Regions from separate parts of the Streptomyces sp. 7N604 genome, predicted to be linked through region 1. Evidence: riboswitches for the same ligand, from Rfam matches in the RefSeq annotation. Region 1 holds a riboswitch; each other region holds the start of a gene.

Region 1 (10,223 bases):
TGTCAGTGCCTCGTGCGAGGGTCGTCATGGAGGTGCGTCATCCCTTCACTGCGCCGGAGGTGAGTCCTGCGGCCATCTTCTTCTGGATGATCATGAAGAAGATCACGACGGGGAGGGCGATGAGGACGGAGGCGGCCATGAGCGCGCCGTAGTCGGTGCCGCGCTCGGTGGTGAAGGTCATCAGCCACACGTTGAGGGTGTACTTGTCGTTGTCGTTCATCAGGACGTACGCGAACAGGTACTCATTCCACGCGTTGACCAGGGCGAAGATGGAGGCCGCCGCGAGCCCGGGGGCGAGCAGCGGGAAGACCACCCGCCGGAAGGCCCCCATCCGCGTACAGCCGTCGACCATCGCGGATTCCTCGAGTTCCACCGGGATGTTGACCACGAAGCCGCGGATCATGATGACCGCGAACGGCAGCGTGGAGACCAGATAGACGATGATCACGCCCCAGTACTCGTTGAGCGCGCCCATCGCGTTGAGCTGGATGTAGATGGGGATCAGCATCGCGGTCGGGGGCAGCATCTGGACCATGATCAGCACGATCAGGAACGCCTTGCGGCCGTAGAACCGGAACCGGCCGACGGCGAAGGCCGCGATGGTGGCGATGACCATCGCTCCGATGACCGCGGTGAGGCAGATGATGAGGCTGGACTGGATCGCGGTGGTGAAGTTGGGCTGCCCGGTGGCGCGTACGAAGTTGTCGAAGGTGATCGACGACGGCCACAGCGTCTGCTCGTAGCTGCGGATCTCGTGGTTGGGCCGGAGGGCGCTGATCACCAGCCAGTAGACCGGGAAGGCCACCGCCAGGAACGTGATCAGGCCGAGGACGTCGTAGACCAGCCGGTGCTTCTTGCGATCGGGGCGCAGGGTCTGCGGAGCGGCGGACGCGGAGGCACTCATTCGACCTCTCCTGTCTTCATCAGCTGGCGCAGGTAGTAGACGGCCACGCCGGCCAGCAGCAGCACGGTGACGAGGGCGATCGCGGTGCCCTGGCTGAAGGAGGTGGACTCGAAGGCCTTGCTGAACGAGTAGAGGCCCAGGGTTTCGTACTCGGGCTCGGGCTTGTTGCCGCGCAGCAGGAAGATCTGGCCGAAGACGTTGAAGTCCCAGATCACCGACAGGGTGGCGACCATCTGGAAGACCGGCCTGATGACCGGCCAGGTCACGAAGCGGAACACGCCCAAGGAGCTCGCCCCGTCCAGCTGGGCCGCCTCCTCGAGCTCGCCGGGGACCTGGGTGAGGGCCGCGTAGAGCGTGATCACCACGAACGGGATGGCGCCCCAGACGACCAGGACGACGATGATCGTGAAGCCCTGCCAGGGGTCGAGGAACCAGTTGTGGCCGAGGAATTCGACCCCCGGGAGCTTGTCGATCAGGGTGTTGATCAGGCCGTAGTCGGAGTCGGACAGCCAGCGGAAGATGGAGGTCGCGACCAGCAGCGGCATCGACCAGGCGGCGACCAGCGCGCCGGTCAGCAGCAGCCGCACCCAGGTGGACAGACGCTGCATCAGCAGCGCGATGAGCAGCCCGAGCCCCATGGTCAGCAGCACGCAGACCGCCATGAAGAGCACCGTGCGACCGGTGACCGACCAGAACTCCGCGTCGCCGAGGATGTCGGTGAACTGCTCGAAGCCCACCCACGGCGGGGAGTCCCCGGTCCACAGCTCCCGCCGCCCCATGTCCTGGAAGGACATGACCACGGTCTTGACCAGGGGGAACGCGAACACGGCAGCAATGGCCACGATCGCGGGGGCGATGAGCAGATACGGCAGTGCCGCCCCCGCTCTCCTGCCGCGGCGCGGCGACCCGGCCTTGGAGGCCGGCCGGGGGGCCGGTCCCCCGGGCGCGCGCGGGGCGCGCACCTCGGCCACTCCGGGGGGAGGAGCGGCTGCTCGTGTGTCGGCGGCAGTCACAGTGCTGACCTTCCGTTCGTTCTCGGCACCGGAGGGGGCGGCGGCAGGCAGGGGCCCCGGGTGCGGGCCCCCGCCTGCCGCGCATGGCGCGGTCGGACCGATCGGGTCAAGAGGCCTTGTTGATCAGCTCGTTGATCTTCTCGTCGGCCTTCTTCGTGGCGTCGGTCACCGAGGTGCCCTTGAGGATGTCGAGCAGCATGACCTCGAGGACCTCCTCCTTCTCGATCGCGGTCCAGCCGGGGGCGATCGGGGTGAACCAGGCGTCCGGCACCGCGTTGGCGATCGGAGCGGTGGACTCCTTCTGCTTCAGCGGCTCGAGCTGCTTGGTGTTGTTGGGGAGGATGTCCTTGGAGGCCAGGACCTCCTGGGACTTCTCGCTGGTGAAGAGGGAGATCCACTCCTGGCCCAGGTCCTGGACCTCGGACTTGCTGACCACGGCGAGGTCCGAGCCGCCGATGAAGGAGGGCAGGGCCTTGCCGTTCGGACCCGGCATACCGGCCGTCTTGATCTTGCCCTCGAGCTTCGGGTTGCCGTTGTTCTTGCCGTCGATGACGCTGCCGGCCTCCCAGCCGTTGCCGTAGAGAAGGGCGGCCTTCTCGTTGGCCATCACGTTGGCGTGGTCCTGCTCGTCCTTGGTCTGGTCACCCTTGTTGTACTTCCTGACCAGGTTGACGAAGTGCTCGATGCCCTGCTGCGCCTCGGGGGTGCTGAGGGCGGCCTTCCACTCCCTGGACCCCTCGTCGTACTCGGCGATCCGCCCGCCGTACGCGGCGACGTAGGACATCGCGGCGTACCAGTAGCGGCCGGGCAGGTAGAGCGAGGAGAAGCGCTTGTCCTTCTCGCCGTACTCGGCCTGGACCTTGTCGGCGGCCTTCAGGAGGTCGTCCTCGGTCTCCGGGAGCGTGTCCGAGCCGGTCGCCTTCTTGAACTGCTCCGCGTTGTAGATGGCGACGCGCGCACCGGCGTAGTACGGCACGCAGAACTGCTTGCCCTCGAAGGTGCAGGTGTCCTTGAGGCCCTGGATCCAGGTGTCGGAGTTGTCGTACTTCTTGGGGTCGATCTCGGCGAGCGCCCCGTTGAGGATGTACGTCATGGTCTCGGTGTTGCCGAGCTCGACCACGTCGGGGAACTTGCTGCCGCCGAGTGCGGTGTCCAGCTTCTTGGCCTTGTCCGCCCACTGCTGGTACTGCACCTTGACGGTGACCTTCGGGTACTTCTTCTTGAACTGCGCGTTGACGTCCTTGACCAGCTCGGGCCAGGTGCTCTGCGCATCGACCATCAGCCAGACCGTGAGCGTCTCGTTCCGGTCCTTGGGATCCTTCGACGCCCCCGAGTCTTCCGACCCGCACGCCGCCACTCCAGTGATCATTGCCGCGACGCCGACCGCCGCGATGAGCTTGCGCCTCACGCCACCCTCCTTCAACGGATGCCAGAGAACTCCCCCACCCCCGTCAGGTCGCTTGAGCCCTTGAACCGATTCGTTACGGGCGCGCACTGTGTGTGGCTCGGGGACGTGGTCTTTAATGGTTTAGACCAGTGCTCGGCAGCTTGGCCTAGACCTTTTGGGGTGTCAAGGGTGTATAAGAGTCGCGTCGGCTCCGTTACCGGACCGACACCTGAGCTGGATGGCCGCCAGAGGCCGGGACCGTGCCACGATGTGAGCCGCTGAGGACGGAGGAGCCGGTGACGGCAGCAGGACAGCAGTCGGGAAGGCTGGCCATGGAAACCGAAGGGGACAACGCCGAGGGCAACGGCAACAACGGCACCCTCGCCGCGCGGAGCGCGCGCGTGCCCAAGTACTACCGGCTCAAGCGTCATTTGCTGGAGATGACCGAGACGCTGCCGCCCGGCACGCCCGTACCCCCGGAGCGCACGCTCGCCGCCGAGTTCGACACCTCGCGTACGACCGTGCGCCAGGCCCTGCAGGAGCTGGTGGTCGAGGGGCGGCTCGAGCGGATCCAGGGCAAGGGCACCTTCGTCGCCAAGCCCAAGGTCTCGCAGGCCCTGCAACTGACCTCCTACACCGAGGACATGCGGGCCCAGGGCCTCGAACCGGCCTCCCAGCTCCTGGACATCGGCTATGTCACCGCCGACGACCGGCTCGCGGGGCTGCTCGACATCGCGACCGGGGGGCGGGTGCTGCGCATTGAACGGCTGCGGCTCGCGAGCGGCGAGCCGATGGCGATCGAGACGACACATTTGTCGGCAAAGCGATTCCCCGCGCTGCGCCGGAGCCTGGTCAAGTACACCTCGCTCTACACGGCGCTCGCGGAGGTCTACGACGTCCGGCCGGCAGAGGCCGAGGAGACGATCGAGACCTCGCTGGCCACGCCCCGCGAGGCCGGGCTGCTGGGTACGGACGTGGGGCTGCCGATGCTGATGCTGTCGCGGCACTCGCTGGACGCGGACGGCCGTCCGGTGGAGTGGGTGCGGTCGGTCTACCGCGGCGACCGCTACAAGTTCGTCGCGCGTCTGCAGCGCCCTCAGGGCTGATCAGCGGGAGCTCGGGACACCTCCGTGACCTGGGGGTTTGGCAACCGTTTCCGTACCGGTATGCGGCCGGGTGGTGACGGTTCCCACACCGCTGGCTTAGATTTCCTGCGCGTTACACAGGAGTCGGCCGCAGGGACGGAGTTCGTTGCCATGTCAGAGCCAGCAACACCACCACAGACCCCCACGCGCAACCTGAATCCCAAATCCGTGGCGGTCTGGACGCTCGTCGCCCTGATAGGCGCGGCCGGCTGGGCCGTGCTGGCGCTCTCCCGGGGCGAGGAAGTCTCAGCGGCCTGGATGGTGGCGGCGGCCCTCGGCTCGTACGCCATCGCGTACCGCTTCTACGCGCGCTTCATCACCAACCGGGTCCTGAAGGTCGACAAGTCCCGGGCCACGCCCGCCGAACGGCTCAACAACGGAGTGGACTTCCACCCGACCGACCGGCGGGTGCTGTTCGGCCACCACTTCGCGGCGGTCGCGGGCGCGGGCCCGCTGGTCGGCCCGGTCCTCGCGGCGCAGATGGGCTACCTGCCCGGCACCATCTGGATCATCGTCGGCGTGATCTTCGCCGGCGCAGTGCAGGACATGGTCACGCTGTTCTTCTCGATGCGCCGCAACGGCCGGTCGCTCGGCCAGATGGCGCGGGACGAGATCGGGCCCTTCGGCGGTGCCGCCGCCCTGGTCGCGGTCTTCGCGATCATGATCATTCTGCTTGCGGTGCTGGCGCTGGTCATCGTGAACGCCCTGGCGAACTCGCCGTGGGGCGTCTTCTCCATCGGCATGACCATCCCGATCGCCCTGTTCATGGGCTTCTACCTGCGCGTACTGCGGCCGGGCCGGGTCACCGAGGTCTCCGCCATCGGCGTCGCGCTGCTGCTGCTCGCCATCGTCGCGGGCGGCTGGGTCGCCGAGTCCTCGCTCGCCGACTTCTTCACGCTGTCGCCGGGCGCCCTGGTCATCTGGATGGTCGTCTACGGCTTTGTGGCCTCCGTACTCCCGGTGTGGATGCTGCTGGCGCCGCGCGACTACCTCTCGACCTTCATGAAGGTCGGAACGATCGCACTGCTGGCGCTCGGCGTCGTCATCGCGCTGCCGACGATGAAGATGGACCCGGTGACCAGCTTCGCCTCGAGCGGCAACGGGCCCGTCTTCGCCGGGTCGCTCTTCCCGTTCGTCTTCATCACCATCGCGTGCGGCGCGCTCTCCGGCTTCCACTCCCTGGTCTCCTCGGGCACCACCCCGAAGATGATCCAGAAGGAGACGCAGATCCGGATGGTCGGCTACGGCGCCATGCTGACCGAGTCGTTCGTCGCCGTCATGGCGATGATCACCGCCTGCATCATCGACCCCGGGCTGTACTTCGCGGTCAACTCCCCGGCGGGCGTGATCGGTTCGACGGTCGACTCGGCATCGCAGGCCGTGGCCGGCCTCGGCTTCTCCATCTCGCCCGACCAGCTCGCCGCGGCGGCCAAGTCGGTCGAGGAGCAGAGCCTCCTCTCCCGTACGGGCGGCGCGCCCACCTTCGCCCTCGGCATGTCGGAGATCTTCTCCTCGGTGATCGGCGGCGCCGGGCTGAAGGCGTTCTGGTACCACTTCGCGATCATGTTCGAGGCGCTGTTCATCCTCACCACGGTGGACGCGGGCACCCGGGTCGGGCGCTTCATGCTCCAGGACATGCTCGGCAACGTCTACAAGCCGTTCCGGCAGGTCAGTTGGAAGCCGGGCGTGTGGTTCGCCAGCGCGGTCGTCGTGGGCGGCTGGGGCTACTTCCTGTGGGTCGGCGTACACGACCCACTGGGCGGCATCAACCAGCTCTTCCCGCTCTTCGGCATCGCCAACCAGCTGCTCGCGGCGGTCGCCCTGGCCGTCTGCACCACGCTGCTGGTGAAGTCCGGGCGGCTGAAGTGGGCCTGGGTCACGGCGGTTCCGCTGGCCTGGGACGCGGCGGTCACGCTGACCGCGAGCTGGCAGAAGGTCTTCTCCGACGACCCGCGGGTGGGCTTCTTCAAGCAGCGGGCCCTCAACCAGGAGGCCATCGACGCCGGGAAGGTCCTGCCGCCCGCCAAGAACATGGACGACATGCACACCATCGTCACCAACGCGACGGTGGACGGCGTGCTCGCGGCGCTCTTCGCGCTCCTCATCGTCGTGGTGATCGCCGACGCGGGCCGGGTCTGCTACAAGGCGATCCGCGACCCGCAGAGCGTCACGCTGCACGAGGTGCCGTTCGAGGAGTCGAAGATCGTCGCCCCGGCGGGGCTCTTCCCGACCAAGGAGGAGAAGGCGGAGCTCGTGGCGGCCGGGGTCGGCGCGGACGCCGGTTCCGGGGAGCGGGGCGGAGCCCGCGACCGGGAGCCCCAGCCGTGAAAGGGGCGGCGGGCATCCGCAGGACGGCCTCGAAGATCCGCTGGTTCTGGCGCGAGGCGTCGGGCGAGGCGACGTACGACCGTTACGTCGCCCACGCCCGGGCCCACGACCCGCGGGCGGAGGTGCTGAGCCGACGCGAGTTCGAGCGGCAGCGCATCGATGCGCGGGAAGCCGACCCGCGGGAGGGCTTCCGCTGCTGTTGAACTCGTGGTCGTAGGACGGCCGCCGTATTCCCCGCCACCGGGGATTGCGGCGGCCGTTCGTCGTCAGCGCACCCAGTCCTTGAGAGGCGCGGTCTCCACGGTGATTCCCACGGGATCGGGCAGCTCGACCGCCTTGCCGAACGGAACGGTGTGGGCGTTCTCGTACCGGACGCCGTCCGGCTCGCTGAAGACCGTTACCTCGCAGCTGTCGCGGTCGATCAGGAGATAGACCGGGATGCCGGTCTCGGCATAGGCGCGTGGCTTCTCCGTCCGGTCGCGCCCATCAGTGTCGGAGTCGTACGAGGTGACCTCGACGGCCATCAGCACCGGAGCGGGGTCGGCCCATTCGCCCTGGCCGACGAAGGCGCCGCTGGACGCCAGCGAGCCGTCCGGCCGTGCCCGCCCCTTCCGGTACTCCTGCACCTTCAGGCCCTGGTCGGGGTAGAGCCACAGCTCCGGGCGCGACTGCATGCAGATGCGCGTCAGCCACTCGATAATCCGCCCGTGATCCCCGTCCGGCATGGGCTTGCTCCTGATTTTCCCATCGATGAACTCCAGCCGTGCGCCTTCCTCCATGCGAGCGGCTATCCGAGCGGCCTCTTCAAAGCTCTCGATCGTCATGTGCGGCCGGTCGGCGAGCACGGTCATCGAGCCTCCTCCTGCTGCTTGTCGGACGGAGCAGTCCTACCCGCACGACGATAGCGGAGGGCACCGACAGTCGGCGCCTCATCGCTCGCGACTCACTAGATGTGGGGGTTGGCCCCCGAGGCCACCCCTACATGTATGCTCGTGCTCGCTGCCACCGCAGGGGAATCCGGTGCGAATCCGGAACTGTCCCGCAACGGTGTGGATGTGCGTGTTCGCGCATGTCCCGAGTCCGAGGACCTGCCGGCAGCACCGCCCGGCTCGACCGGACCGGGCGGCGAATCGTCCCGGGTCTCGTGGGTTGGGCCGACGGACGCTGCGCGGTGTGCTGCCGCCCCTTCCCCGGGGTGACGTACGCCCGCACGCGCCCGTGGCGCACCACCCCTCGCGGCCCCAGCCGAGCGAGGGAGAGCCACGTGACCATCGCGCCCGCGGATCCTGCGTCACGCGAGTCCGTATCGGAGCCCGCCACAGCCGCGGTGACCGCCCCAGCAGCCGTGGAGGCGGGCATCGCCGACGGCCCCGGCTCCGCCCTGCTGCGCACCCTGACCGACCTCACCGCCGACCTGCCCGCGACCGACCCGGGCCGGGTCGCCGCGGCCGCGCTCCGCGGCCGCCACGCGGGCTCCGACGAGGCCGAGTTGCGGGAGCTGGCCACAGAGGCGGCGGCCGGGCTCATCTCCGAGGACCCCGAGTACTCGCGGCTCGCCGCGCGCCTGCTCACCCGCGCCATCGCCGAAGAGGCCGCAGGCCAGGGCGCCGTCTCCTTCTCCGCCTCGGTCGCGACCGGCCACCGGGAGGGCTTGATCGCCGACGGCACGGCCGAGTTCGTCCGCGCCCACGCCGCCCGCCTCGACGCGCTCGTCGAGTCCGCCCTCGCCGACGGCGCCGACGACCGGTTCGGCTACTTCGGTCTGCGCACCCTCCACAGCCGCTATCTGCTGCGCCACCCCATCACCCGTCAGGTCATCGAGACCCCGCAGCACTTCATGCTCCGAGTGGCCTGCGGACTCGCGGAGGACGGCTCGGAGCGGGCTGTCGGCGAAGTGGCCGCGCTCTACGGGCTGATGAGCCGCCTCGACTACCTCCCCAGCTCCCCCACCCTCTTCAACTCCGGTACCCGCCACCCGCAGATGTCCTCCTGCTATCTGCTGGACTCCCCGCTGGACGAGCTCGACTCGATCTACGAGCGCTACCACCAGATCGCACGGCTCTCGAAGCACGCGGGCGGCATCGGCCTGCCGTACAGCCGCGTCCGCTCGCGCGGCTCGCTGATCCGCGGCACGAACGGGCACTCCAACGGCATCGTGCCGTTCCTGCGCACCCTCGACGCCTCCGTCGCCGCGGTCAACCAGGGCGGGCGGCGCAAGGGCGCGGCCTGCGTCTACCTCGAGACCTGGCACGCGGACATCGAGGAGTTCCTGGAGCTGCGCGACAACACCGGCGAGGACGCGCGCCGCACCCACAACCTCAACCTCGCGCACTGGATCCCGGACGAGTTCATGCGCAGGGTCGAGGCGGACGGGCCGTGGTCGCTGTTCTCGCCCGCGGACGTACCGGAGCTGGTCGACCTGTGGGGCGCCGAGTTCGACGCCGCGTACCGGAAGGCGGAGGCGGAGGGCCGCTACGTCAAGCAGATCCCGGCCCGCCAGGTCTACTCCCGGATGATGCGCACCCTCGCGCAGACCGGCAACGGCTGGATGACCTTCAAGGACGCCGCGAACCGGACTGCCAACCAGACCGCCGAGCCCGGCAGGGTCGTCCACTCCTCCAACCTCTGCACCGAGATCCTCGAGGTCACGGAGGACGGCGAGACCGCCGTCTGCAACCTCGGCTCGGTCAACCTCGCCGCCCACCTGGGCGAGGACGGCGAGATGGACTGGGAGCGGCTCGACGCCACGGTCCGTACCGCCGTGACCTTCCTCGACCGGGTCGTCGACATCAACTTCTACCCCACGCCGCAGGCCGCGGCCTCCAACGATCGCTGGCGGCCGGTGGGCCTCGGCGTGATGGGCCTCCAGGACGTCTTCTTCCGGCTGAAGCTGGCCTTCGACTCCCCCGAGGCCGCCCGGCTCTCCACGCAGATCGCCGAGCGCATCATGCTGGCGGCGTACGAGGCGTCATGCGCTATCGCCGAGCGGCACGGCCCTCCCCCCGCCTGGTCCGCCACCCGCGCCGCGCGCGGCGTCCTGCACCCCGACCACTACGCCGCGGAGCCGCGCTGGCCCGAGCGGTGGGACGCGCTGCGCGCCCGTATCGCCCGGACCGGCATGCGCAATGCGCTGCTGCTGGCGATTGCGCCGACGGCGACGATCGCCTCCATCGCGGGCGTGTACGAGTGCATCGAGCCGCAGGTGTCCAACCTCTTCAAGCGCGAGACGCTGTCGGGCGAGTTCCTCCAAGTCAACTCCTACCTGGTGGCGGAGCTCAAGCGGCTCGGCGTGTGGGACGCGCAGACCCGGGAGGCGCTGCGCGAGTCCAACGGCTCGGTGCAGGACCTCACCTGGATTCCGGAGGACGTACGGGCGCTGTACCGGACGGCGTGGGAGATCCCGCAGCGGGCGCTGATCGACATGGCCGCGGCCCGTACGCCGTACC
Region 2 (10,223 bases), on a different contig from region 1:
CGGTTTGTGCTCCCAGGTCACGGGAGCGGTCCGCCGGCGGGGAGGCGGGCCCCCTGGCTGGGGGTCGCGATCCAGAACGCCGGCCAGGGCAACGAGAAGGAGTCCGCGCGTCGCTGGATGGACGCCCACCCGGACGTGGTGGCCCGGATGGCGCCCGTCACCGGCTGAGTCCGCCTTGACGCCTGGGGGCCCGGGAACGACGACGTCGTTCCCGGGCCCCCAGACATGTGAGGTCAGATGGCAGCCCGAACCTCGCGGGCCGCGGCCGTCATGTTCTCCAGCGCCGCGTCCGCCTCCTCGGGGAAGCGGGTCTTCAGCCCGCAGTCAGGGTTGACCCACAACCGCTCGGGTCGCACCGCCCGGAGCGCCTGCCGCAGCAGATCCGCGATCTCCCCTGCGGACGGGACGCGCGGCGAGTGGATGTCGTACACACCCGGGCCCACCTCGCGCGGGTAGCCCGCCTCCGCCAGCTCGCCCGCGATGCCCATCCGGGACCTCGCCGCCTCCAGGCTGATCACGTCCGCGTCCAGGGCCTCGATGGCGGGCAGGATCTCGCCGAACTCCGCGTAGCACATATGCGTGTGCACCTGCGTGTCGGCCCGGACCCCGCCCGTGGTGAGCCGGAACGCCTCGGTGGCCCACGCCAGATACCCGGCCCGCGCGGCCCGCCGCAGCGGCAGCAGCTCGCGCAGCGCGGGCTCGTCGACCTGCACCACCGCCGTGCCCGCCGCCTCCAGATCGGCGACCTCGTCGCGCAGGGCGAGGGCCACCTGCCGGGCGGTCTCGGCGAGCGGCTGGTCATCGCGTACGAAGGACCAGGCGAGCATGGTGACAGGACCTGTGAGCATGCCCTTGACCGGACGCTCCGTCAGGGACTGGGCGAAGCGCGTCCACTCCAGGGACATGGGCGCGGGCCGCGACACGTCCCCGGCGAGGATCGGCGGCCTGACATAGCGGGTGCCGTACGACTGGACCCAGCCGTGCCGGGTCGCCAGGAAGCCGTTCAGCTGCTCGGCGAAGAACTGCACCATGTCGTTGCGCTCGGGCTCGCCGTGCACCAGCACGTCCAGACCCGCCTTCTCCTGGAAGGCGATCACGTCCCGGATCTCCCGCTCGATCCGCTCCCGGTACTCGTCCTCGGTGAGGCGGCCGGTCCGCAGGCCCGCGCGGGCGGCCCGGAGTTCGGCGGTCTGCGGGAAGGAGCCGATCGTGGTCGTCGGCAGCGGCGGCAGGCCGAGTCGGGCGCGCTGGGCGGCGGCCCGTACCTCGTACGGCTGCGGGCGCCGGGTGTCGGCAGCCGTCACCGCCGCGCAGCGCTCCCGTACGGCCGCGTCGCGGGTGAGGGCGGAACCGGCACGCGAGGCGCGCGCGGCACGGGCAGCGGCGAGCTGCGGGGCCACCGCGTCCCGGCCGTCGTTCAGGGCGCGGGCGAGGACCGCGACCTCAGCCGTCTTCTGCCGCGCGAAGGACAGCCAGCGGGCGACCTGAGGGTCCAACTCCCGCTCGGCTGCCGCGTCCAGCGGCACATGCAGCAGCGAGCAGGAAGGCGCGGGGTCCACCCGCCCGGCCAGGCCCAGCAGGGTCGCGAGGGTGCCGAGCGCCTGCTCCAGATCGGCGGCCCAGACGTTGCGGCCGTCGACCACGCCCGCGATCAGGCGGCGGTCCTGCAGACCTCCTATGGCGGCGAGCGCGTCCACATTCGCCGCGGCCGGTCCGGTGAAGTCCAGGGCGAACCCCTCGACCGGGGAGTCCGCGAGCACCGGCAGCGCCTCGCCGAGCCCGTCGAAATACGAGGCGACGAGCAGCTTCGGCCGCGCGGGCACGGCGCCCAGGTCGCGGTAGGCCCGCGCGGTCGCGCTCAGCACCGCGCCCGGCTGGTCCTGGACGAGGACGGGCTCGTCCAGCTGCACCCACTCGGCCCCGGCCTCCCGCAGATCCGCGAGCAGCGACGCGTACACCGGCAGGAGCCGGTCCAGCAGCGTCAGCGGCTGGAAGCCGGGTGCGGCATCCGGGGCGGGCTTGGAGAGCAGCAGGAAGCTGACCGGCCCGAGGAGCACTGGGCGGGCGGTGAACCCCGCGTCACGGCCTTCGGCGAATTCCCCGACCTGCTTGCGTGAGTCCGGGGCGAAGACGCTGTCCTGGCTCAACTCCGGTACAAGGTAGTGGTAGTTGGTGTCGAACCATTTGGTCATCTCCAGCGGCTGCACATCCGCCGTGCCACGGGCCATGGCGAAGTAGGTGTCCAGCTCGCCGAGTCCGGCCGCGCGGTGCCGGGCCGGGACGGCGCCGACGGCCCATGCGGCGTCGAGGACGTGGTCGTAGAGCGAGAAGTCGCCGGTGGGGATCTCGTCGATGCCCGCGTCGCGCAGCTCGCGCCGGACACCGGCGCGCAACGCGGCCGCCGTGCGCAGCAGTTCCTCCTGGGTGATGCGTCCTGCCCAGTAGCCTTCGACGGCCTTCTTGAGCTCCCGGTCGGGGCCCTGCCGGGGGTAGCCGTGCAGAGTCGCCCGCACGCGTGCGGTGTGCGGGGCCTGCGCGGTCCGCGGCGATGTCGCGGTCTGCGCTGTCTGTGCCGTCTGCGCGGTCTGTGAGTCGGTCACGGAACTCTCCTTCGCGAGTTCGTCAGCGACCTCGGGAAGGCGGAGCACGTCGAAGACGGGGACGCTCGTACGTACGCCGTACGCCGTACGCCCCTGCCGCCGCCGACCCGCCCTCGAGGTCCCGGTTGGCCGCACCCCACGGCGGGGCACGGGCAGTGGCAGGTCTTCGGACTCGCGGGCGCGCCTGATGACCTTGCCAGGCACCTACTGGCCGTCGCTTCCCGGACGCCGGGCGTCCAGTGCGTAAGACGGCGGTCGTTCCCGCTCACCGCTGCGGGGCAGTTCCGGATTCCCACCGGATTCCCTCTTGCGACGCTCCCGCCTGGGAGGCGGGGCGAACCAGCTGCACGGCCAGCCTAACGCCTGTGCGCAGATGATCAATGTGCCTGTGGACAACAGGACTCCGCGCCCCCAAGGATTCCGCGCCCCGTGCGTAGGGTGATCGCATGCGCGTCGTATCGCTCGTTCCCTCCCTCACCGAGGCCGTGGCCGTCACCGCGCCCGGGCTGCTGGTCGGCGCCACCGCGTGGTGCAGCCACCCGGCGGGCCTCGACGTCGTACGGGTCAAGGGCACCAAGAACCCCGACGTGCCCGCGATCATCGGGCTCGCTCCCGACCTGGTGATCGCGAACGAGGAGGAGAACCGCGAGCCCGACCTGGCCGCGCTGCGCGACGCGGGGCTCGAGGTCCTCGTCACCGAAGTGCGCACGCTGGAGCAGGCGTTCGCCGAGCTGGTGCGGGTGCTGGTGCGCGGCTGCGGGCTGGCCCGGCCGCGATGGCTGGACGAGGCGGAGGCCGCCTGGCAGGACGTGCGGCCGCCCGGGGACCGGCTGACGGCCGTCGTGCCGGTCTGGCGGCGGCCGTGGATGGTCCTCGGCCGCGACACCTTCGCGGGCGACCTGCTCGCGCGACTCGGCGTCGACAACATCTACGCCGGGCACGCCGACCGCTATCCGAAGATCCGGCTCGACGAACTCAACGCGGCGGGCGCAGACCTCGCCGTGCTGCCCGACGAGCCGTACGCCTTCGGGACCGGCGACGGCCCCGAGGCTTTCCCCGGCCTGCCGTACGCGCTCGTCAGCGGCCGCCATCTCACCTGGTACGGGCCGTCGTTGGCACAGGCCCCGGCCGTCATCGGCGCGGCGCTGCGAGCAGCCGGCCGCTGAGCGTGGCACGCAACGTGCGGAATCCGGCGACGGCCCAGGCCGCCACGAGCAGCGCGAAGAGCGCCGCGGCCGACCAGCCGTACGCGTCGAGGCCTGTGTGCCGGGCCAGGGCCTCGGCGCCCGTGACACAGGTGCCGACCGGGAACGTGAACGCCCACCACGTCATCGAGAACGGCATCCCGCGCCGCACTGCCCGTACGGTCAGCGCGGTGGCGAAGACGAGCCAGAGGAGGGCGAACCCCAGCACCGGCACGCCGTAGAGCACCGCGAACGCGCCCAGCGCCTCGGCGTAGGGCGCCCGGACCGCGCCGCCGCGCGCCGCGTCCGCGAGCTGACCGGGGCGGGGCGGGCAGGCCGGGGGAGCCGGGTGAACCGACCCGCAGACCGGCTCCGGCAGTGGCCACGATAGCGGTGCCCATGACGGTCGCGTACCAGTTGGGCCCGAGTTCGCGCACCGAGACCCGCGCCCGGCGCTCGGGGGCGGGTGCCGGCCCAGCGCCGGACAGGGGACGGGGGCGGGACTGCGCGAGGGTGGCCATGCGAGTACCCTCGCGGGCGCCCGGCCCGCGACCTGCTGTCCCTCACGCGCCGGGCGCGCTGACGGCCGTACGGCTCCCCCGGTCCCCCCTACCCCGCCGCTCACTCAAGCTTTCTGCAGAGCAGCGCATCCGGTGTCTTCGACGACCCCACGCGCCCGGTGTACGCGACCCCGGCCGCGTACTCGTCGTCCGCGCACTGGCCCTTATGGCGGCCGTACGCGAAGTCGCCGCCCTTGGCTGCCGCCGGCCGGTCGTCGCCCCGGTCGAACCACACCGTCCGGCCGTTCGTGCCCAGCGCCGTGCCCGCCTCCGCGCACAGGGCGGCGGAGACGGCGGCTCCGCGCACGCTGTAGCCGATGAGGAAGTGGCGGGCCGGGCACTGGAGTTTGGTGTACCCCGAGGCCCAGTCGCCGCCGCCCGGTTCGACGTACCGTTCGTCGCGGACGACCTCGTGTCCGCCGCCCGCGGGCCAGAGGCCGCGGGCGCCTGCGTCCGTGCACAGCCCCCGGTTTCCGGTGTGGCTGAGCCCGGCGAGCCGCTGCCCGTCCGGGCACGCCGCCTTGCGCGCCCCGGAGTCCCAGTCCGGCAGCGCGCGCATCCGCAGCGACTGGACGAAGTCCCCGTGGTCGGGGCTCAGCATGGACCAGCGGTCGACCGGTTCGACCTCGCCGGTCTTTCCCCGGGAGTTGATCAGCCGGAGCCAGGCGGGGGCGCGCCAGTCGTCACCGTCGAACAGGCCCATGCGCTCACCCGCCGCGTTCCAGTGCAGCAGGGCCCAGCCGTTGCCCTTGCGGTTCTCGTGCCAGCCGACGAGCGGCCAGTACGCGAAGTCGGCGTCGGTCTCGACGAGATAGTCGACGAAGTTGCGGAACCAGGCCCGCTGCTTCTCGCCGGTCTCCTCCCGCCCGCCGGCCCCGAACTCGCTGATCCACACGGGGGCGGTGAAGTGCCGGTCCCGCACGGACGTGACGTAGAAGGCCTGCCGGTGCAGCACGTCGTACAGCTCGGCGCGGCTGAAGTCCCGGTAGCGGGGGTCGGAGGTCTCTCCGGCGCCGGTGGCGCCGCTGTGGTTCGGTCCCGTGTAGTCGTAGAAGTGGGCCGAATACACGAGCTTGCCGGATGTGACCAGGGTGTGCGAGAGCCGCTGGACGGGCTCGAGGGTGGGGCGTCCGTGGGCGAGTCCGTCGACGGGGATGCCGGTCCAGTTGATGCCTTCGACGATGACGAGGAGGTCGGGGTTGCCCTCCTGGAGGATGCGGTCGCCGAGCCGCTGGGAGGCGGCGAACCAGTCGTGCCGGTCGCCCAGGCCCCAGTTGGGGTCGTCCCCTACGGAGCGGCGCACCTCGTTGTAGAGGTCGGCGCCGGCCACGCGCGCGTTGTGCCGGTAGCGGCGCACCATGAACAGCCAGTCGCTCTCCCAGGTCGCGTCGCTCTGGCTCGAGTTCCAGCGCTCGTTGCCGTCCACGCCGCAGCACCAGCGCGAGGTGTTGGTGTGGTTGTTCAGGATCACCGCGAGGCCCGCGTCCGTCAGCGCCTTGACTGCGGCGTCGTAGACCTGGAGGGGGGTCTTGCCCCGGAGCTCGGGGTTGGCCGCCACCGCGGCGTCGGGGACCGGCCGCCGGTCGTGCACCATCTCGTTGGAGAAGGGCAGCCGGACGCTGTTCAGTCCCAGCTCGCGGAATCCGGCCACGATCTCACCGACCCGGGCCCGGTCCAGGCCGAGCGGCATACGGTCGGACTTCTCGCCCGCGTGGTTGTGGGCCGGGTCGTCGGGGCTGCCGGAGCCGGTCCACGTGCCGCTCGCGCCGTGCCAGTTCCCGGACTTGAGCTTGAACCGGTGGCCGTCGGCGTCGACGATGTAGCGCCCTCTGGTGCTCAGCGGGGGCGTCCAGGCCTCAGCGGGCCGTACGGCGAGGAACCTCCGGAGGGACTGTCGGAGGGAGTGGCGGAGGAGCTTCCGGAGGGCCGGGCGGCGTGCGCGGCAGGCGGCTCGGCCCCGGCGCACGGAACGGCCGCAGCCCCCACCAGAAGGCCCAGTACGGCGGCGGCCAGCGCCGGCCTGATGACGGACTTTGTCACGGCCACCCGTTTCCCTCGCACCGGGGAGGGTCAGGGCCCCGGTGAGTTGGCATGTCTGCGCCTGGCATGTCTGCGCCATGATGGGGTGCCCGGGCGAGGATGAACAGGGGCAACCGGACGGGGGTTTGACCTCAACCGGAACTCACAGCGACTGAGCCGCCGCCACCAGCGCCTCCATCAGCCGCAGGTCCTCGCCCGCCTCCGGATGCCACTGCACGGCCAGGACGAAGCCGCTTCCGTCGCTGAGTTCCACCGCCTCCAGCGTGCCGTCCTCCGCGTGCGCGGAGGCCAGCAGCCCGCGCCCGAGCCGCTCGACCGCCTGGTGGTGGTACGTCGGCACGGTCATCGCCTCCGGCAGCACCTCGCTGAGCCGCGTCCCGGGCACCGGCTTGACCTCGTGGTGCTCGAACACCCCGGGCGGTCCGCAGTGCCCGTCGTGCCCGACCGACTCCGGCAGGTGCTGCATGAGCGTTCCGCCAAGGACGACGTTGAGCAACTGCATCCCGCGGCAGATCCCGAGCAGCGGCGTGCCGGTCGCGAGCGCCGCCTCGATCAGGGCGAGTTCCCAGGCGTCCCGCTCCCGGTAGGCAGGCCCGGTCTGCGGGTGCGGCTCGGCCCCGTACCGTACGGGCTCCACGTCCGGGCCGCCCGAGATGACAAGCCCGTCGACCAGCGCCACCGCCGCCCTGGCCTGCTCCGGGTCGTCCGGTGGCAGCAGCGTGGCCAGGCCGCCCGCGTGCTGTACGAGGCGGTGGTACCCGGCGGGCAGCACAGCCGCCGGCAGATCCCAGACCCCCCAGCGCACCGAGGGCTCCAGGTACGTACTCAGGCCGATCACGGGTTTGGCCACGCTGCTTCCCCTGTCCAACGGTCGTCCGTCCGGTCGCCCCTCAGAATTCCAGTTCGTGCTCGATGGCGGCCAGTTCTTCGGGTGTGCCCTGGACTTTCGGGCCGGTGAACCACTTGCGGGCCGACACCAGCCACCAGGTGCCGGCGAAGCCGAGGACGATGACGACGGCGAGCGGGGTGTAGTTGAAGGTGGCCGCCGTGACCGGGCTGGTCGTCGGCAGCATGAAGAGCACGGAGATGACCACCGTCCACGCGACGGCGATGACGCCGACGGGCCTGCTCCAGCGGCCGAGGTGCCACGGGCCGCGCTGGAACCGCTCGCCCTGCAGCAGGCGGAGGAACGTGGGCAGGACGTAAGCGATGTACAGGCCGATCACGGCGATCGAGGTGACGGCCGCGTACGCCGTGGCGTTCCACAGGTACGGCAGGCCCAGCAGGAAGGCGCCCCCGGCGGCCAGCCAGACCGCGTTGGTCGGGGTCTTGGTCCGCTTGTTGATGCGGTGCCACACCCGCGAGCCCGGCAGGGCGCCGTCCCGGGAGAAGGCGTAGATCATCCGTGAGTTGGCCGTGACCGACGACATGCCGCAGAAGAACTGGGCGCCGATCGCGATGAGCAGGAGCAGCTTGCCGCCGGTGACGCCGAGCGCGTCGATGAAGATCTGCGCCGGCGGGACGCCGGTCGCGCTGCTCAGCGCGCCGTCGTAGTCCTGGATGGCGAAGGTGATGCCGACCAGCAGGATCCAGCCGGCGACCAGGGAGACGAGGATCGACATCACGATGCCCCGCGGGCCGGCCTTGGCCGCGTCGTGCGTCTCCTCGGTCATGTGCGCCGAGGCGTCGTAGCCCGTGAAGGTGTACTGCGCGAGCAGCAGGCCCAGCAGCCCGACGTAGAGGCCGGAGTGCCAGCCGGTGTTGTTGACGAAGTGCGTGAAGACGAAGGAGGCGGACTGGTGCTCCGACGGCACGACGACCAGTGTGCCCACGATGACCAGCACGCCCACGACGTGCCACCACACGCTGACGTTGCCGAGGAGGGAGATCAGCTTCACGCCGAAGGTGTTCAGCAGGCCGTGCGCCACCAGCACCAGACCGAACAGCATGATCGTGTGCTCCGGGGTGGCGGCGAAGCCGAACTGCAGATCCAGCAGCGCGTTCATGAAGAACGCCGCCCCGAAGTCGATGCCCGCGGTCACCGCCACCTGACCGAGGAAGTTGAACCAGCCGGTGAACCACGACCACGCCGGGCCGTGTCTGGGGGCCAGCTTCGCCGCCCAGTAGTACAGGCCGCCCGCTGTCGGGTAGCTGGAGCAGACCTCGGCCATGGCCAGGCCCACGAACAGCGTCATGACGCCGACCAGCGGCCAGCCCCAGGTGATCAGGGCCGGCCCTCCGGTGTTCATCCCGAAGCCGTACAGCGTCAGGCAGCCGGAGAGGACCGAGATGATGGTGAACGAGATGGCGAAGTTGGAGAACGCCGACATCGAACGGGCGAGTTCCTGGGCGTACCCGAGCTCGTGCAGACGTTGTTCGTCGCCTGACGGCCGATGTTCCTGCTCCGGCTCCGTCACGTGTTTGTCGAGGGACACAGACGCCTCCTCAGGCTGGGGCCTGCCTGGAATTAAAGGTTTGAGGCGATACCATTGCCCCGGGGCGGGGCCGTACGCAAGGGGCATGCGTTAAACACCGGTTACGAAACGGCCTCGGCCGCCGGGGCGGTTGCTCGGGAACGGACCCGTCCGCACGCTCACGTCAGGAAGCCGCGCAGCAGCGCCGCCGTACCCGCGCAGTGCTCCCGCATCACCTCGCGCGCCGCGTCCGCGTCCCCCTCGAGCACCGCCCCGACCAGCGCGGTGTGCTGCTGCTGCGAGTGCTCCAGATTGCGCACCAGCAGCGGTATGCAGTTCAGCAGGTCGTTGACGGTGGCGCGGACGGCCGCGTACTGGGCGGCGAGCGAGGGCGATCCCGACAGCTCGGCCAGGGTGAGGTGGAGCAGCGTGTCCAGCCGCCGGTAGTCGGCGAGCGGTGCCTCGTGCGTCGCGTCCAGCGCGGCCCGCAGCCGGTCCGCCTGCTCCTCCGGCAGCCCGTGCGCCGCGCACAGACCGGCCGCGCCCACCTCCAGGACCTCCCGGAACCGCAGGGTGTCCTCGAGGTCGACTTTCTCGATCCGCCGCCGCAGCTCGTCCTCGGCCCCGCCGCCCCTGGTCTCGCCGCCCGGCCGCTGGAGGACGAATGTCCCCCCGTACCGGCCGCGCCTGCTCTCCACCAGGCCCTCGTCCTGGAGCACCCGCAGCACCTCGCGCAGCGTCACCCGGCTCACCCCCAGCCGTTCCGCCAGTTCGCGCTCCGCCGGCAGCCGCTCGCCGTACGGGACCAGGCCGAGCCGCAGCACCTGGAGTATCTGCTCCAGCGCCTCCTCGAACCCGTTGCCCGCACGCACCGGCCGCAGCACCGGCGCCAGCCGGTCCGCCGCGGAGCGCACCTCCTGCATGTCGCCCATCGAAGCCCTTCCCAATCAATGGTCTACAGGACTACCTTATGGCCTCCCGGCTGCACCGACAGGAGGCATTCCCGTGGCAGACCGCACACCCCCGCTCTCCGTCGACGAGCTCCGGCGACTCGTCGGCGCCGGGGAGATCGACACCGTCGTCCTCGCCTTCACCGACATGCAGGGAAGGCTCCAGGGCAAGCGGTTCGCCGCCCGCTTCTTCCTGGACGACGTCCTGGACCATGGCACCGAAGGCTGCAACTACCTCCTCGCCGTGGACGCCGACATGAACACCGTCGACGGCTACGCCATGTCCTCCTGGGAGCGCGGCTACGGCGACTTCGCCATGCATGGCGACACCGCCACCCTGCGCCGCACCCCCTGGAACCCCGGTACCGCCCTCCTCACCGCCGACCTGGCCTGGCACGACGGCGCCCCGGTCGCCGCTTCGCCCCGCCAGGTCCTGCGCCGCCAGCTCGACCGCCTTGCCGAGCACGGCTGGACC
Region 3 (10,223 bases), on a different contig from region 1:
AGTGGGGGCGGCACCACCGGTCGGTTTGTGCCGCTCTGCGCCTCGCCGAGATCCAACCTCCATGGATACGACAGCACCCCAACGCCCCATCCAGTTCACCTTCCGTTCACTCAGCATCCCTACGGTCACGGCAGCCACTGACCACCAAACTGATTGCCTGGGTGAATGGAACACATCACGCTTCTCATCGGGATCGTGATCATCACGGCCTTGGTGTTTGACTTTACGAACGGCTTCCACGACACCGCCAACGCCATGGCCACCACCATCTCCACCGGGGCTCTCAGGCCCAAGACCGCGGTGGCGATGTCGGCGGTCCTCAACCTCGTCGGGGCGTTCCTCTCGGTCGAGGTCGCGGCGACCATCTCCAAAGGCATCGTCGATGAATCCGGCATCCAGCCCGAAGTGATCTTCGCGGGTCTGGTGGGTGCCATCGTCTGGAATCTGCTGACCTGGCTGGCCGGTCTCCCCTCCAGCTCCTCGCACGCCCTCTTCGGCGGCCTGATCGGCGCGACCGTCGCCTCGGCGGGCCTCGGCGCCGTCCACGGCGACGAGGTCGTCATGAAGGTCCTGATCCCGGCCGTCGCCGCGCCGGTCGTCGCGGGCATCGCCACCCTGCTGGCGACCCGGCTGTCCTACCGCGCCGCCCGGAACGCCGACCCGGAGGCCACCGCCAAGGGCTACCGCGCCGGGCAGATCGCCTCGGCCGCGCTGGTCTCCCTGGCCCACGGCACCAACGACGCGCAGAAGACCATGGGTGTGATGACGCTGGCGCTGATCACCGGTGGCGCGCTCGCCCCGGACGCCGCCCCGCCGCTGTGGGTCATCGCCTCGGCCGGTCTCGCCATCGCGCTCGGCACCTACCTGGGCGGCTGGCGGATCATCCGCACCATGGGCAAGGGCCTCACCGACATCCAGCCGCCGCAGGGCTTCGCCGCCCAGACCGGCGCCGCGGTCACCATCCTGGCCTCCTCCCACCTCGGCTTCGCCCTCTCCACCACCCAGGTCTGCTCCGGCGCCGTGATGGGCTCCGGGCTCGGCCGCAAGGGCGGCGTGGTGCGGTGGTCCACGGCTGGCCGGATGTTCGCGGCCTGGGGGCTGACCCTGCCGGCCGCGGGTGTGGTCGGCGGCGCCGCTGCGCTGCTGGCGAAGCAGGGCACCGCGGGTGTCGCCGGTGTCGCCGTGCTCGCGCTTGCGGCCTGTGCCGCTATCTGGATCGCCTCGCGCCGCAGGCCGGTCGACCACACCAACGTCAACGACGTCGACGGCGTCGAGGGCGCAGAGCCGGAGGGCGTCGTCACGGCAGCCATCAAGTCCGTCTCCCCGCCGCCGGTGGGCACGGCCGCCGCCGGAGCCCAGGAGTCGGCCGGCCCGCCGCCCCAGTCGCAGTCCAAGTCCCAGTCCGCCACCACCAAGGTCACGGCCTAGGCCCCGGGATCAATCGGGATCAATCGAGATCGGTCGAGAGAAGCAAGAAGGAAGCATCCGCATGGACATCGACTGGGCAGCACTCGGCCAGGTCTTCGGCGTCAGCCTCCTGGTCACCGTCGGGATGGTCGGCCTGTTCACGCTCGGCATCGTCGGCAGCTCCAGGAAGGCGCAGCCGCAGCCGGACGGCACGGTCGCCGCGACCGGTGCACCGCCGGTCCTCGCGCGCGGGGGCGCGTACGCCTGCTACGCGCTGTGCGCTGCGGCCGTCGCGTACGGGATTTACCTGATCGTCGCCTGACGGAGCCCCGCGCCGCTCGCCATGCGCCCATGCGAGCACCGCTCGTCATGCGCCCCACGCGCGCGTGGGCACGTGGGGCGGCGGCAGCGGGCCTCCGCTTCCGTCTCCGCGCAGGGACAACGATGGCCCCACCCGCCCCTGTTGGCGGCAAGCCCTTCGTGCCCGCGGCCGGGGAACGATCGCAGTCGTTCCCCGGCCGCGGGCGTGTGAGGTCCTGCCGCAGGTCAAGGGGCAAGTTGACGGGCGTTCGCGGGCCGTGGTGGACTGCCGGAGCCAAACGGCGGCAGGAGAGGAAGCCGGTGCGAATCCGGCGCGGTCCCGCCACTGTCACCGGGGAGCGCTCCCCCACCCCAGAAGTCACGGCCCTTAACAACGGGTTGGAAGGCCGGGGGAAGCGCCGATCCGGGAGCCAGGAGACTCTCACCGCCGGTCACGTCGAGCCAGGGCGCGGACCCTGAGTGAGGACATATCGCCATGCCCGGCTGCCGCCGTACGCGCCGTTCGCGTCATACCCGCCGTTCCCCAAGAACCGCCGTCGCGCTTTCCCGCCGCCCGTGTTCCCCACGGCCGTGTTCCCTACGCGCGCGTGCCCCCCGCGCGCGTTCCCTCCGAGGCACGACGGCGTCCTGATCCGATGCGTGCCGAACACGCCTCTTTCGTGTACGGCGCCGCGCTGGGCTTCGCCTGCGACCTCGTCGCCGGCGATCCGCGGCGCGGTCACCCCGTCGCCGCCTTCGGGCGGGCCGCGGCCGCCGTCGAGCGGCGCTTGTGGCGCGACCACCGCGCGTACGGCGCCCTGCACGCCGCTGTGTGCGCGGGCGGCGCCGTGGCCGCGGCAGCAGCGCTGTCGCGCGCCGTACGCCGCTCCCCCGCGGCAGCCGTGGCGCTGACCGCCGTCGCCGCCTGGTCGGTGCTGGGCGGCACGTCGCTCGGCCGCGAGGCGCGGGCCGTGGGCGGCGCGCTGGCGGCAGGCGACATCGAGGTGGCCCGCGACCGCCTCCCACACCTGTGCGGCCGGGACCCGCAGGCCCTGGACGAGCGGCAGATCGCGCGCGCCGTCGTGGAGTCCGTCGCCGAGAACACCTCGGACGCGGTCGTGGGCGCCCTGGTCTGGGGCGCGGTGGCGGGCGTGCCGGGGCTGGTGGGGTTCCGGGCGGTCAACACCCTTGACGCCATGGTCGGTCACAAGTCGCCGCGCCATCGGCGCTACGGCTGGGCCTCGGCCCGCCTCGACGACCTCGTGGGCTTCCCGGGCTCCCGGCTCACCGCGGCGCTGGCCGTACTGGCGGGTCCCGACCCGCGGGGCGCGTGGCGCGTCCTGCGCCGCGATGCGCGCAAGCACCCCAGCCCCAATGCCGGTCCTGTGGAAGCCGCGTTCGCGGGCGCGCTGGGCGTACGGCTCGGGGGCACACTCGCGTACGGCGGCCGGGTCGAGCACCGTCCTGTGCTGGGGGAAGGCAACCGCCCGGTGGCGGTGGAGGACATCGAGCGTGCGGTACGGCTTTCGCGGCGCGTGAGCACACTCGCGCTGGCGGCGTGCGTGGCCGCACGGCTGGCGTGGGCTGCCGGCGCACCACCGGCGCCGGGCGCGCTCCGGACCGCGCTGCGCGCCACGTCCGCCGACGCAGCGCGCATCCGCGCGAGAGACCGGCGCGCGGCGAACACCGGCTCTGCGGCACGGTTTTCCCACCCGGACGCCCCTTTCAGGGCGGGCGGGTGGGAAAACCCGGACGCGGAACGCCTGGGGACGGAGGGTCCGGGGCTGAAGGGTCCGGGGCCGCAGCGGCCGGGCGCGGAGGGGCTGGTACCGGCGCGGTCGGAGGCGGGGTTGCCGGGGAGCGGGGTCGTACGGCGGCTTGGGCTCGCGGGGCGGCTCGGTCGGGGCGCGCGCGTTCCCGGGGCCCGGAAGGAGCGGTCATGAATCGCAGGGGCGGCGGGCTGCTGGTCGCCGGGACCACATCCGACGCGGGCAAGAGCGTCGTCACGGCCGGCATCTGCCGCTGGCTGGCCCGCAAGGGCGTATCCGTCGCGCCCTTCAAGGCGCAGAACATGTCACTGAATTCGTTCGTGACACGCGAAGGCGCCGAAATCGGGCGGGCCCAGGCCATGCAGGCCGCGGCCGCCCGTATCGAGCCGACGGCCCTCATGAACCCCGTACTGCTCAAGCCCGGAAGCGACCGCAGCAGCCAGGTCGTCCTGCTCGGCAAGCCGGTGGGCGAGCTGAGCGCCAGCCGCTACCACGGAGGGCGGCAGGAGGAGCTGCTCGGCACCGTCGTGGCGTGCCTGGAGGAGCTGCGGGGCACGTATGACGCAGTGATCTGTGAAGGGGCCGGGAGCCCGGCCGAGATCAATCTGCGGCGCACCGACATCGTCAACATGGGGCTGGCGCGGGCCGCTCGGCTGCCGGTCGTGGTGGTCGGGGACATCGACCGGGGCGGCGTCTTCGCCTCCTTCTTCGGCACGACGGCGCTGCTCGGCCGCGAGGACCAGCCGCTCGTCGCCGGGTATCTGGTCAACAAGTTCCGCGGCGATGTCGCCCTCCTGGAGCCGGGGTTGGAGATGCTGCGCGGCCTGACCGGGCGGCGGACCTTCGGTGTGCTGCCGTACGCGCACGGGCTCGGCATCGACGAGGAGGACGGCCTGCGCGTGTCGCTGCGGGGCGCGGTGCGCGAGTCGGTCGTCGCCCCGCCGCACGGCGAGGACGTGCTGCGGGTGGCGGTCGCCGCGGTCCCGCTGATGTCCAACTTCACCGACGTGGACGCGCTGGCCGCGGAACCGGGCGTGGTGGTGCGGTTCGTCGACCGCCCGGAGGAGCTGGCCGACGCGGATCTGGTCGTGCTGCCCGGCACCCGCGGCACCGTGCGCGCCTTGGAGTGGCTGCGCGAGCGCGGTATCGCCGCCGCCGTCGCCCGGCGTGCCGCCGAGGGCCGCCCGGTGCTCGGCGTCTGCGGAGGCTTCCAGATGCTGGGCGAGCGCATCGAGGACGACGTCGAGTCGCGGGCCGGGGCGGTCGACGGGCTCGGGCTCCTGCCCGTACGGGTCCGCTTCGCGCCGGAGAAGACCCTCGCGCGGCCGGTGGGCGAGGCGCTGGGCGAGCGCGTCGAGGGCTACGAGATCCACCACGGCGTGGCCGAGGTGACCGGCGGAGACGAGGCGTTCATCTCCGATGGCCAGGGCCGCGGTCTCGACGGCTGCAGGGTCGGGTCCGTCTGGGGCACGCACTGGCACGGCTCGCTGGAGAGCGACGGGTTCCGGCGCGCCTTTCTGCGGCGCGTCGCGGAGGCGGCCGGGCGCCGCTTCGTACCCGCTCCTGATACGTCGTTCGGGGCGCTGCGCGAGGAGCAGCTGGACCGCCTGGGCGATCTGATCGAGGAACACGCCGATACGGACGCGCTGCTGCGGCTGATCGAGGACGGCGCGCCGTCCGGGCTGCCGTTCGTTCCGCCGGGGATGCCAGGTCACAGCGTTCCGCCGGGGGCGCCATGAAGGACAACGCACGAATCGAAGGGGCCACCGTGAGCACTGTGCTGCTGCTGTCCACCGCCGATACGGATCTGCTGGCGGCTCGCGCCTCCGGCGCCGCGTACCGGATCGGCAACCCCGCGCGCGTGGATGCCGAGGCCGATCTGCCGGGCCTGCTCGACGGCGCGGACATCGCCGTCCTACGGCTGCTGGGCGGCAAGCGGGCCTGGGAGGACGGGCTCGCGGCGCTGCGCGCCTCGGGCGTGCCGACCGTGCTGCTGGGCGGTGAATCCGTGCCGGACGCGGAGCTGATGGCCGAGTCGTCGGTCCCGGCCGGTGTCGTGGCCGAGGCGCTGCGCTACCTCGTGGAGGGCGGCCCGTCGAACCTCGCCGAGCTCGCGCGGTTCCTGTCCGACACCGTGCTGATGAGCGGTGAGGGCTTCGAACCGCCGCGGCAGATGCCGACGTTCGGCGTGCACACAGCAGGCGCACAAGGGGAGCGCGCGCACGATGCCGCACGCCCCACGGTCGCGGTCCTCTTCTACCGGGCCCACCATCTGTCCGGGAACACCGCCTTCGTCGATGTGCTGTGCGATGCCATCGAGGCGAAGGGCGCCAACGCGCTTCCCGTGTACTGCGGTTCGCTCCGGGGCGCGGACCAGGGCCTCTACGAGCTGCTGGGCCGGGCGGACGCGATCGTGGCGACCGTGCTGGCGGCGGGAGGCACGCGCGCGAGCGACGCGTCGGCCGGGGGCGACGATGAGGCGTGGGACGTGGGCGCGCTGGCGGAGCTGGATGTGCCGGTGCTGCAGGGGCTGTGCCTGACCTCCTCGCGGGCCGCGTGGGAGGAGTCGGACGCCGCGCTGTCCCCGCTGGACGCGGCCATGCAGGTCGCGATCCCGGAGTTCGACGGGCGGCTGGTCACCGTGCCGTTCTCCTTCAAGGAGACGGGCGAGGACGACGTACCGGTGTACGTCGCCGACCCGGAGCGCGCGGCCCGCGTCGCCGGAATCGCCGTACGCCACGCGGCGCTGCGGCACAAGCCGAACGCGGAGAAGAAGCTCGCGGTCGTCTTCACCGCCTACCCGACGAAGCACTCGCGGGTCGGCAACGCCGTGGGCCTGGACACGCCCGCCTCGGCGGTACGGGTGCTCGACGCGCTCCGGGACGCCGGGTACGCGGTCGAGGGCCATCCCGACCAAGGCGACCAGTTGATTCATCGACTTATCGCCGCGGGCGGCCACGACGTCGAGTGGCTGACCGAGGAGCAGCTCGCCGCCGCCCCCGCGCGCGTGCCGCTTGCGGACTACCAGGAGTGGTTCGCGCAGCTGGAGCCCGAGCTGCGCGACAGCATGCTGGAGCACTGGGGAGAGCCGCCGGGCTCGCTCTACGTCGACGGCGACGAAATCGTTCTCGCCTCGCTCCAGTTCGGCAACGTCGTGGTGATGATCCAGCCGCCGCGCGGCTTCGGCGAGAACCCGATCGCGATCTACCACGACCCGGACATGCCGCCCTCGCACCACTACCTGGCGGCCTACCGCTGGCTGGAAAACACCTACCGGGCCGACGCCATCGTCCACATGGGCAAGCACGGCACCATGGAGTGGCTGCCCGGCAAGGGCCTGGGCCTGTCCGCGTCCTGCGGCCCGGACGCCGTCCTGGGTGACCTGCCGCTGGTCTATCCGTTCATCGTCAACGACCCGGGCGAGGGCACCCAGGCCAAGCGCCGCGGCCACGCCACGGTCGTCGACCACCTCGTACCGCCGATGGCGCGCGCCGACACCTACGGCGACCTCGCCAAGCTGGAGCAGCTGCTCGACGAGTACGCGCTCGTGAGCGATCTCGACCCGGCCAAGGCACCGGCCGTGCGGGCGCAGATCTGGACCCTGGTCAAGGCCGCGGAGCTGCACCACGACCTGCACGTCGACGAGCAGCCGGACGACGACGAGTTCGACGAGTTCGTCATGCACATCGACGGCTACCTGTGCGAGATCAAGGATGTGCAGATCCGCGACGGGCTGCACATCCTGGGCGGCGGGCCGGCCGGCGAGGCCCGCGTCAACCTCGTACTGGCCGTGCTGCGCGCCTCACAGGTGTGGGGCGGCAGGGCAGAGGCGCTGCCTGGCCTGCGGGCCGCGCTCGCCCGGCACTTCGGGCTGGTGGAGAAGGAGCTGCTGGCCGAGCCGGGCGGGGCAGTCAAGGTGCCGGTGGAGCTGACGGAGCTGGTGGACGGGCCGTCCCGTACGGCCGCGGACGCGATCGACCTGCTGGAGCAGCTGTGCCGCCGGCTCGCGGAGGGCTTGGAGGCGCGCGGATGGGATGCCGCCGCGGCCCCCGGTCTGGTCTCCGAGGTCCTGGGCGGGCCTGCTGTGGTTTCTGGGGAGGCACCGCCCGGCCCCTCCTGCGCGGACGCCGTGGCCGTGCTGGAGTTCGCCTGCCGCGAGGTCGTGCCGCGGCTGGCCCGTACGACCGACGAGATCGGCAACGTCCTGCACGCCTTGGAGGGCGGCTACGTCCCGGCCGGGCCTTCGGGATCGCCGACGCGTGGTCTGGTCAACGTGCTGCCGACCGGCCGCAACTTCTACTCGGTCGATCCGAAGGCGATCCCCTCCCGGCTCTCCTGGGAGGTCGGCCAGTCGCTCGCGGACTCGCTGATCGCCCGCTACCTGGCCGACACGCGCGCGTACCCGAAGTCCGTGGGCCTCACCGTCTGGGGCACGTCGGCGATGCGTACGCAGGGCGACGACATCGCCGAGATCCTGGCGCTGCTCGGCTGCCGCCCGGTATGGGACGACGCCTCGCGAAGGGTGACCGGCTTCGAGATCGTGCCCCTGGAGGAGCTGGGCCGGCCGCGCGTGGATGTGACCGTCCGGATCTCCGGCTTCTTTCGCGACGCCTTCCCCCATGTGGTGGGGCTGATCGACGACGCGGTACGGGCGGTCGCCGAGCTGGACGAGCCCGCGGAGTCCAACTACGTACGCGCACACGCCGACGAGGACACCGCGCAGCACGGCGACCGGCGCCGGGCCACGGCCCGTATCTTCGGCTCGAAGCCGGGCGCGTACGGGGCCGGCCTGCTGCCGCTGATCGACGCGAGAAACTGGCGCTCGGACGCGGATCTGGCCGAGGTGTACGCGGTGTGGGGCGGCTACGCGTATGGGCGCGGTCTTGACGGGCGCCAGGCGCGGGGTGATATGGAGACCGCCTTCCGCCGCATCCAGGTGGCGGCGAAGAACGTCGACACGCGCGAGCACGACCTCGTCGACGCCGACGACTACTTCCAGTACCACGGCGGCATGGTCGCCATGGTCCGGCACCTGGCGGGCGGCTCCCCCGAGGCGTACGTCGGCGACAGCGCGGTGCCGGACCAGGTGAAGACGCGGACGCTGGGCGAGGAGACGCACCGGGTCTTCCGGGCCCGGGTGGTCAACCCGCGCTGGATGGCGGCGATGCGGCGGCACGGCTACAAGGGCGCGTTCGAGATGGCCGCGACCGTGGACTACCTCTTCGGCTACGACGCGACGGCCGGCGTGGTGGACGACTGGATGTACGAGAAGTTGTCGGCGGAGTACGTCTTCGACCCGGAGAACCGGCAGTTCATGGAGAAGTCCAACCCCTGGGCGCTGCGCGGCATCACGGAGCGGCTGCTGGAGGCCGCGGACCGCGGCCTGTGGGCGGAACCGGACCCGGAGACGCTGGAGCGCCTCCGGGAGACCTACCTCGCGCTCGAAGGCGATCTGGAGGGCGACGCATGAGCACCACGACACCCACGACGGCCGGCGCCGGTGTCCCGAACTACCCGTTCACCGCGATCGTCGGGATGGACGACCTGCGGCTCGGGTTGCTGCTGAACGCGGTCTCCCCCGCGGTGGGCGGGGTGCTGGTGCGCGGCGAGAAGGGCACGGCGAAGTCGACGGCCGTACGCGCCCTGGCCGCGCTGATGCCGCCGGTGGACGTCGTGCCGGGCTGCCGGTTCTCATGCGATCCGGCGGCTCCGGACGCGGCGTGCCCGGACGGGCCGCACGAGGCGGGGCCTGGTGTCGCGCGGCCGGCCCGGATGGTCGAACTGCCGGTCGGCGCCTCCGAGGACCGGCTGGTCGGCGCGCTGGACATCGAGCGGGCACTGTCGGAGGGCAAGAAGGCCTTCGAGCCGGGCCTGCTGGCTGACGCGCACCGCGGCGTGCTGTACGTGGACGAGGTCAATCTGCTCCACGACCACCTGGTGGACCTGCTGTTGGACGCGGCCGCCATGGGCGCCTCATACGTCGAGCGCGAGGGCGTGTCGGTGCGGCACGCGGCCCGCTTCCTGCTGGTCGGGACGATGAACCCGGAAGAGGGCGAGCTGCGGCCGCAGCTGCTCGACCGGTTCGGCCTGACGGTGGAGGTGGCGGCCTCGCGCGAGCCGGACGCGCGCGTGGAGGTCGTACGGCGCCGGCTCGCGTACGACGAGGACCCGGCCGCCTTCGCCGCCCGCTGGGCGGGTGAGGAGCAGGCGCTGCGGGAGCGGATCGCGGCGGCGCGCGCGCTGCTGCCCGCCGTGCGGCTCGGGGACGGGGCGCTGCGGCAGATCGCGGCGGTGTGCGCGGCGTTCGAGGTGGACGGGATGCGCGCGGACATCGTGACGGCGCGGACGGCGACGGCGCTGGCCGCGTGGGCGGGGCGTACGGACGTGCTCGCGGAGGACGTACGGCAGGCGGCGCTGCTGGCGCTGCCGCACCGGCGGCGGCGCAACCCCTTCGACGCGCCGGGCCTCGACGAGGACAAACTCGACGACACGCTCGAGCAGTTCAGTGGCGGGGACGACTCGGATCCGGACCCGGACCGGGGGCCGGACGGGCCGGAGGGCGGGCCCGGCGGCGGGGGCGGACAGCCGCTGCCGGACCAGGACGCGGGTCCGCCGTCCGGCGAGGACAGCCGGTCCGCCGATCCGCCGGTCCCGGAGCCGCGCACGGACGCGGGCTCCGACCACGACAGCGCGCGGGAGCGGCCACACGCGCGTGGCACGGGGGCCGACGCGGAGGGGTCCGACGAC

What was found. A riboswitch is a leader RNA that binds a small molecule or an ion and turns the genes downstream of it on or off. The one in region 1 is predicted to bind cobalamin.
Region 2: it holds a riboswitch for cobalamin, as region 1 does, so the genes downstream of both, metE (5-methyltetrahydropteroyltriglutamate--homocysteine S-methyltransferase) here and ACTWP8_RS25575 (ribonucleoside-diphosphate reductase subunit alpha) in region 1, are expected to answer to the same signal.
Region 3: it holds a riboswitch for cobalamin, as region 1 does, so the genes downstream of both, ACTWP8_RS17935 (cobalamin biosynthesis protein) here and ACTWP8_RS25575 (ribonucleoside-diphosphate reductase subunit alpha) in region 1, are expected to answer to the same signal.

What each region holds. Positions count from the first base shown of each region.
Region 1 is NZ_JBQQBX010000024.1:67,997-78,219, forward strand. Features, by position in the region: gene ACTWP8_RS25535 (glycoside hydrolase family 3 protein) at 1-28, opposite strand, end outside; gene ACTWP8_RS25540 (carbohydrate ABC transporter permease) at 38-904, opposite strand; gene ACTWP8_RS25545 (carbohydrate ABC transporter permease) at 901-1,917, opposite strand; gene ACTWP8_RS25550 (sugar ABC transporter substrate-binding protein) at 2,024-3,325, opposite strand; gene ACTWP8_RS25555 (GntR family transcriptional regulator) at 3,637-4,410, shown strand; gene ACTWP8_RS25560 (carbon starvation CstA family protein) at 4,561-6,777, shown strand; gene ACTWP8_RS25565 (YbdD/YjiX family protein) at 6,774-6,980, shown strand; gene ACTWP8_RS25570 (Uma2 family endonuclease) at 7,044-7,628, opposite strand; cobalamin riboswitch at 7,757-7,887, shown strand; gene ACTWP8_RS25575 (ribonucleoside-diphosphate reductase subunit alpha) at 8,042-10,223, shown strand, end outside.
Region 2 is NZ_JBQQBX010000007.1:210,966-221,188, forward strand. Features, by position in the region: gene ACTWP8_RS10265 (hypothetical protein) at 7-168, shown strand; gene metE (5-methyltetrahydropteroyltriglutamate--homocysteine S-methyltransferase) at 234-2,513, opposite strand; cobalamin riboswitch at 2,741-2,960, opposite strand; gene ACTWP8_RS10275 (helical backbone metal receptor) at 3,047-3,766, shown strand; partial or broken gene ACTWP8_RS10280 (C4-dicarboxylate ABC transporter) at 3,732-4,100, opposite strand; gene ACTWP8_RS10285 (glycoside hydrolase family 5 protein) at 4,406-6,310, opposite strand; gene ACTWP8_RS10290 (gamma-glutamyl-gamma-aminobutyrate hydrolase family protein) at 6,527-7,234, opposite strand; gene ACTWP8_RS10295 (amino acid permease) at 7,275-8,714, opposite strand; gene ACTWP8_RS10300 (FadR/GntR family transcriptional regulator) at 8,978-9,730, opposite strand; gene ACTWP8_RS10305 (glutamine synthetase family protein) at 9,804-10,223, shown strand, end outside.
Region 3 is NZ_JBQQBX010000015.1:52,590-62,812, forward strand. Features, by position in the region: gene ACTWP8_RS17925 (inorganic phosphate transporter) at 166-1,428, shown strand; gene ACTWP8_RS17930 (hypothetical protein) at 1,490-1,729, shown strand; cobalamin riboswitch at 2,019-2,149, shown strand; partial or broken gene ACTWP8_RS17935 (cobalamin biosynthesis protein) at 2,364-3,296, shown strand; gene ACTWP8_RS17940 (cobyric acid synthase) at 3,647-5,215, shown strand; gene cobN (cobaltochelatase subunit CobN) at 5,245-8,946, shown strand; gene ACTWP8_RS17950 (putative cobaltochelatase) at 8,943-10,223, shown strand, end outside.